Linked DNA regions of Anatilimnocola aggregata. The protein of the gene in region 1 binds, or shares a complex with, the protein of each later gene. Links are inferred from orthologs where the notes say so. Each region holds a gene or a part of one and is shown in the gene's direction. Other genes may lie near its edges.

What was found.
Region 2: the proteins of ETAA8_RS07465 (region 1) and ETAA8_RS09375 are in contact, whole or in part, in a cryo-EM structure (PDB 8Z21), measured with the Escherichia coli proteins. The link is inferred for Anatilimnocola aggregata from one-to-one orthologs.

What each region holds. Positions count from the first base shown.
Region 1 is NZ_CP036274.1:1,911,269-1,914,554, forward strand. What follows is about bases 151-3,116. They hold ETAA8_RS07465 (ABC transporter ATP-binding protein), read left to right. Parts: upstream 151-1,097; coding sequence 1,098-2,135; downstream 2,136-3,116. Other genes in these bases: ETAA8_RS07455 (DUF1559 domain-containing protein), read left to right, coding at 151-514; ETAA8_RS07460 (DUF4198 domain-containing protein), read left to right, coding at 549-1,034; ETAA8_RS07470 (ABC transporter ATP-binding protein), read left to right, coding at 2,132-3,116. Outside these bases: more of ETAA8_RS07455, read left to right, coding at 1-150; more of ETAA8_RS07470, read left to right, coding at 3,117-3,157. UniProt on the Escherichia coli protein: Part of the ABC transporter complex OppABCDF involved in the uptake of oligopeptides and of the ABC transporter complex MppA-OppBCDF involved in the uptake of the cell wall murein tripeptide L-alanyl-gamma-D-glutamyl-meso-diaminopimelate.
Region 2 is NZ_CP036274.1:2,446,447-2,449,765, forward strand. The notes cover bases 161-3,159. They hold ETAA8_RS09375 (ABC transporter permease), read left to right. Parts: upstream 161-1,193; coding sequence 1,194-2,126; downstream 2,127-3,159. Other genes in these bases: ETAA8_RS09370 (peptide ABC transporter substrate-binding protein), read left to right, coding at 161-1,197; ETAA8_RS09380 (ABC transporter permease), read left to right, coding at 2,138-3,159. In the rest of the region: more of ETAA8_RS09370, read left to right, coding at 1-160; more of ETAA8_RS09380, read left to right, coding at 3,160-3,319. UniProt on the Escherichia coli protein: Part of the ABC transporter complex OppABCDF involved in the uptake of oligopeptides and of the ABC transporter complex MppA-OppBCDF involved in the uptake of the cell wall murein tripeptide L-alanyl-gamma-D-glutamyl-meso-diaminopimelate.

The sequences.
Region 1 (3,286 bases):
TTTCTCGTTGCAGCCCAAGTTTATCGTCTGCCCGAGCAACTTTACGAAGAAGACATCCGCCGGCAACTGGGGCATCGGAAGCTATGCCCTCAATCACGGCACACTGGGGCCGACGAAAGGGACCGATCAAAACGCCAAGCACTTGAACACGGGTGTGTTCATGTACCGCAGCGAAATCAAGCTGAAAGATGTGACCGATGGCTTGAGCAACACGATGTTTGTCGGTGAAGTGGCTCAAGGGGATCATCCGCACAACCAGAATCAATGGATGGTCGCCCTGCGTCACGTCGACAGCTTGCGTTCAACCGAAAATGCGCTCAATACCCGGCCGCAAAAGGGACTCGTGCTGAACCTGTACGGTCTGCAAGTGAATGGCGCGTTCAGTAGCAGGCACCCCGGCGGAGCCTTGTTTGCCTATGGCGATGGTCACGTGCAATTCATTGGCGATAACATCAACATGACGGCCTACCAGGCGATGTCGACGCGCGCCGGCGGCGAAACCGATCAACCCTAGTTCCACTGTCCGAGCAACGCTCGGCATTTCGATCATGCTGCGACTTGCTGTTATTCCTGTCATCGCTCTAACGCTACTTTCCACCGGATGCGATAGTCGTTCTCGCCGAGTGCCGATCGCCGGAACGGTGCTCATTGATGGTAAACCTCTGGCGGGAGGCACGATTGCCGTGGTTCCCAGCAATGACCGTCCCGCCATTTCGATGATTGACCAGCAAGGTCGCTTTCAACTCACGACCTACGACGATTTCGATGGCGCAATTCTGGGCGAACATCCGGTAGAAATCTTTTCGCGGGTAGATGTTGGCGGTGATCGGCAACGCTGGCTGATTCCACCAAAGTACGCCAGCATTAAAACTTCCGGCCTGGTGCTGCAGGTGGACAAACCCAATCCGAACGTCGTCTTCGAGTTGACCTGGGGCAATCAAGAACCGGCAATCGAAGTGATTGAGGGAGGCGGCGACGTGGGCGCTGTGCCAGGTGCTACCGAGGAAGCTCTGCCGGTTCCCGGTTCTCCGTGAACAAGCGGTGCAGCCATCACTTTGGCAGTTGCGACCGCTGCGCGCGGGCCGTATAGTTCCTGCATGTCTTCCACATCTGGAACTAAGCCGCTTCTGACCGTTGATGATTTGCACGTGTCGTTTCGAACCGACGATGGTTCGATTCGCGCGGTGAATGGTGTGTCGTTCGAATTGCATCCGGGTGAAACGCTGGGCATTGTCGGCGAATCGGGTTCCGGCAAGAGCGTGACGAATCTCGCCCTCTTAGGACTGATTCCGCGGCCTCCCGGCGTGATTGAGCGCGGGCGGGCGATGTTCGCCGGGCAAGACCTGCTGAAGCTCGGCACGCGCGAGTTGTCATCGATTCGCGGCAAGCGGATTGCGATGATCTTTCAGGATCCGATGACGGCGCTCAATCCGTTTCTCTCGGTTGCCGAGCAATTGACCGAAGTCACCCAGTTGCATTTGAAGCATTCGTCGTCCCAGGCACGTAAGCATGCGATCGACATGCTCGAGCGGGTCGGCATACCGGCTGCTGCCGAGCGGATCGACGACTTTCCGCATCAGTTTTCGGGAGGAATGCGGCAGCGGGTGATGATTGCCATGGCGCTGGCCTGCCAGCCCGAGATTTTAATCGCCGACGAGCCGACAACGGCCCTCGATGTGACCATTCAAGCGCAGATGCTGGAACTGATTGCCGAGTTGCAGAAGACGCACGGCACCGCGGTGATTCTCATTACCCACGCCCTGGGGGTGATTGCCAGTGTGTGCCATCGCGTGCTGGTGATGTACGCGGGGAAAATCGTCGAGCAAGCGGGCGTTTACGAATTGTTTGCCCAGCCGCAGCATCCCTATACGCTGGGCCTGTTGAAATCGATCCCCCGCTGGGATGCCACGCGGCAAGATCAACTCGCTGCCATCGACGGCCAACCGCCCGATATGTTGCATCCGCCGACGGGTTGTGCGTTTCATCCCCGTTGCACATTTCGCTTAGAGCGCTGTTCGCAAGAGGAGCCGCCGCTAGAGCCAGCCATTCACGGTGGGCTGAAGGCTTGCTTCGCCGACTTGACAAAGATCCCATCACCGACTGAACAGGCTCGCGCCGCAGGAACTCATTCATGACGGCCGCTGCTGCTCCGGAAGTTGGTCGTCGCTTGCAAAAACAGAGCGACAAACCGCTACTCGTCGTGAAAGACCTGAAGGTTCACTTTCCGAAGCGAAAAGGTGGTTGGCTGTTCGGCCAACCGGGAGTGCTGCGGGCGGTTGACGGAGTCAGCTTTACGATTCGCGAAGGAGAAACGCTCGGGCTCGTGGGCGAATCGGGCTGCGGTAAGACAACTACCGCTCGCGCGGTGATTCACCTGCAGAAGCCGACGAGCGGCGAGATCTGGCTCGCTGGGGACCGGGTCGACCAACTGACGCCACGGCAAATGTTGCCTTACCGCCGCAACATTCAAATGATCTTTCAAGATCCATTTGCCTCGCTCAATCCACGCATGACCGTCGGGGCAATCATCCAAGAGCCGATGGAAATCTTCGGGCTCTACGGCAACAACCGCAAGCTCGAAGCGATGCGGCTAATGGACCTGGTCGGGCTCAATCCGCGGTTCCTGAATCGCTATCCCCACGAGTTCTCCGGTGGACAACGGCAGCGAATCGGCATTGCTCGCGCGCTCGCCGTACAACCGAAATTGATTGTCTGCGATGAGCCAGTTTCCGCGCTCGATGTTTCCATTCAAGCGCAGGTCATCAACCTGCTGATGGACTTGCAGCGGCAACTGGGTCTCGCGTATCTGTTCATCTCGCATGACCTGTCGGTGGTCCGGCATATTTCGCATCGCATCGGCGTGATGTACCTAGGGCGCATCGTCGAGATGGCGTCTGCGGACGCGATTCACGCAAACCCGCGGCATCCCTATACGCAGGCGCTGCTGTCGGCCGCGCCCATTCCCGATCCGGTGCTGCAGCGTGAGCGGCAGCGGATCATTCTTAAAGGTGAAGTCCCCTCGGCAGACCGGGTCTATCCGGGCTGTCCCTTTGCCGATCGCTGCCCGATTGCCGAGCAGTTCTGCCGAGAGAAAGTCCCGCTGCTCGAAGGTCGCGACCACCTCGTGGCCTGCCATAAAGCGTCGCCGGAAGTTTAGTCGCTTTCAGATTGCGTCTCAGACGCGCCACCAAGTTGTTTGGTGGAAACTACTTGCGACATATTCAAAGCAGCCCATTGACAACTTGCAGACCATTATTTCGAATAGCAAAACTTACAGATTTTGGAT
Region 2 (3,319 bases), 540 kb from region 1 along the record:
GACTGGCAAAGCACGGTGGGGATCAAGGCCACCGACGATCACACGCTGGTGGTGGAACTGAACGACCGCACTCCTTTCTTTCCCGAGTTGGTCGCCTTCTATCCACTTTATCCGGTCAATCGAAAATGCATCGAAAAGTATGGCTCGCCAGCTTGGACCAAACCGGCAAACATCGTTTCCAACGGTCCATTCAACTTGAAGCTGCGAAAACTGCGCGATCGCATTCGCCTGGAAAAGAACCCGCTTTATTGGGATGCAAAAAACGTCAAGCTGAACAGCATCGATGTGCTCGCCTTGCGCGATGAAACGACGGCCCTCAACATGTACCTGACCGGTCGCGTCGATTGGGCGACGACGATCCCCGCTGATATGATTCCGCAGTTGAAGAAGGAATTGAAAGATCAGTTCCCTTCAGCCCCCATGCTGACGGTTTACTTCTATCGGCTGAATACCGAGAAGGACGCGCTCAAAGATAAACGAGTCCGGCAGGCTCTGAACCTGGCTATCGACAAACAGAACATCTGCGAGTTCGTCACCAAAGCGGGCGAAGTACCTGCGGGTACTTATGTCCCGCCGGGCCTTGCCGGTTATGATAGCCCGCCGGGAACACAGTTCGATCCCAAGCGGGCCAGAGAACTGCTCAAAGAAGCCGGCTATGCCGAAGGGCATCAGCTGCCACATATCGAGATTCTCTACAACGATTCTCCTTCGCTCCATCGGACGATTGCCGAACGCGTGCAGCAGATGTGGCGCGAGCATTTGGGAGTCGACGTTCAACTGCGTGGGCTGGAGTGGGGTGTGTATCTCGACGCTCAGGATAAGAAGGATTACTACATTGCCCGCGCGGGTTGGATTGCCGACTATCCCGATCCGAACACGTTTCTCGATATGTTCGTCACCGGCGGCGATCAGAATATGACCGGTTGGGGCAACCCCAAGTACGATCAGCTGATTGCCGACGCGGGCAAGGAGCCGGATCCGGCGAAGCGAATGGCCATCTTTAAAGAAGCGGAAGCTCTCTTCCTTGAGGAAGTGCCAATTATTCCGATGTATTTTTACGTTTCTAAGAATCTGATTAAGCCGCACGTCAAAGGCTTTTGTAATGACGTGCAGGATCTCCACCCGCTCACGCTGCTAGAGATCGATCACGCGGCGAAAGACGGCAAGCTTGGCCAGCGGTCAGGAACAGCAAAATGAGTGCCCTAGAATTGTTCGGCGCGCTCCTCCGGCGGCTCGGCTGGTTCGTGGTCACGTTCTGGGCCGTCTTTACCCTCTCGTTTTTCCTGATGCGGTTGTCTCCCGGTGGCCCCTTCATGGGTGAGAAGAAGTTGCCGGAAGAAATCCGCCGCAACCTCGACGAGTTCTACAACCTCAACGCTCCGCTGCACGAGCAATACCTTACGACACTCGGGAATGTCGTGTTGCTGAATCTTGGTCCGAGCCAGAAACTGAAGGATTACACGGTTAACGAAGTGATTGCCGAAGGTTTTCCCGTGTCGATGTCGCTCGGTGTGATTGCGCTCACGTTGGCACTGATCGGTGGCACCATCGCAGGAGTTGTTTCAGCAGTGAAGCGAAATACGATCTACGACTTTGGCTTCATGGGGCTGGCCACGTTGGGCATTGCAATTCCTAATTTCGTCTTAGCTTCGCTGGCGATCATTATCTTTTGCTTCTACCTGCCGATTCTCCCCGCAGCTGGCTGGGGAAGTCCGCAGCAGATCATCCTCCCGGCGATTTGTCTGGCTGCACCGTACGCTGCTTACATCGCCCGGCTCACGCGCGCGGGTATGCTCGAAGTGTTGAATCTCGACTATGTCCGCACCGCATATGCCAAGGGTTTGCAACCTCGAACTGTCATCGTCAAACACGCTCTGCGCGGCGCAATTCTGCCTGTCGTTTCGTTTATTGGTCCAGCTGCTGCGGGCATTCTGACGGGTTCGCTGGTCATCGAGCGCATCTTTAATGTGCCGGGCTTCGGTTCGCACTTTATCGATGCAGCGCTGCAGCGCGACTATCCGCTCGCCATGGGTGCCGTGCTGGTTTATACGGCACTGCTGTATGTCATGAATTCGCTCGTCGATTTGTCGTACTCCGTGATCGATCCCCGCGTGAAGCTCGAGTAACCTGCCCTCACATGACTGCCGATCCATCACCTGCGAATTCTCCCGCCGATCGCTATGCGTCCTTGCTGGCCGAAGCTGCAAAAGTGCGCGGCATTTCGCTCTGGCACGATGCCTGGCGTCGCTTGCGCAAGAACTACGCGGCAATGACGTCGCTCTATTTTCTGATCGTCCTCGCGGCGCTCGCCTGGCTCACTCCGCTGCTGCCGCTTCAATCCCCCAGCTTTCAATTGGTCGACAAGGCAAACATCTACAAACCGCCCCGCACGCTGCAGCGTCCGCTCAGCGTTTCGCTGGCCGATGTGAAGAGCTTCGACCGTGAAGTGGCCGACTTAGCTGCGAAAGTGAACGCCGCGCCCAAGTCTGAACGCGACAGGTTGCAAAAAGAGCTGCAGGGGAAAGCCCGCGCCCATCCGTTCAATCGGTTGTGGACGAATCCCGGGCCACTCGCGCGGGCCATGATCCGCGCTCGCCTGGCAGTCTTTGGGCAGTGGTGCATTCCCTCCATCTGTGGCACCGATAACCTCGGTCGCGATGTGCTCGCGCGCATCTTCTGGGGCGCGCGCGTTTCGCTGATGGTCGGTTTGCTCGCCGCCGTGGTTTCGTTGGTGATTGGTGTCAGCTACGGAGCGGTCGCCGGTTATGCGGGCGGCATTATCGATGCCGGCATGATGCGCATGGTCGATATTTTGTACTGCATTCCATTCATCTTCGTCGTCATCAATCTGATCATGCTGCTGAGCGATGACGCCATCAAAAGTACGTTGGCGGCAGTGGGGATCAATCAGATCGTCATTTTCTACATGGTGATCGGTGCCGTCTATTGGCTGACAATGTCGCGAGTTGTTCGTGGCCAAGTGATCTCGCTCAAGCACGAACAGTTCATCGATGCGGCTCGCACGATTGGCGCGGGGAGCGGACGTATTGTCTTCCGCCATATTGTTCCCAACGTCCTGGGCATCGTCATTGTGTATCTCACGCTGACCATTCCCAGCGTGATGCTGTTCGAAGCGTTCTTGTCGTTCCTCGGCCTCGGCGTGCAGCCACCCGATGTCAGCTGGGGGCAACTTGTGAACGATGGGATCAAGGTCATCACACCAATCGGCATCCACTGGTGGCTCGTACTATTCCCTGGCCTGGCGTTAGCATGCACCTTGTTCGCCCTGAACTTTCTTGGCGACGGCCTGCGCGATGCA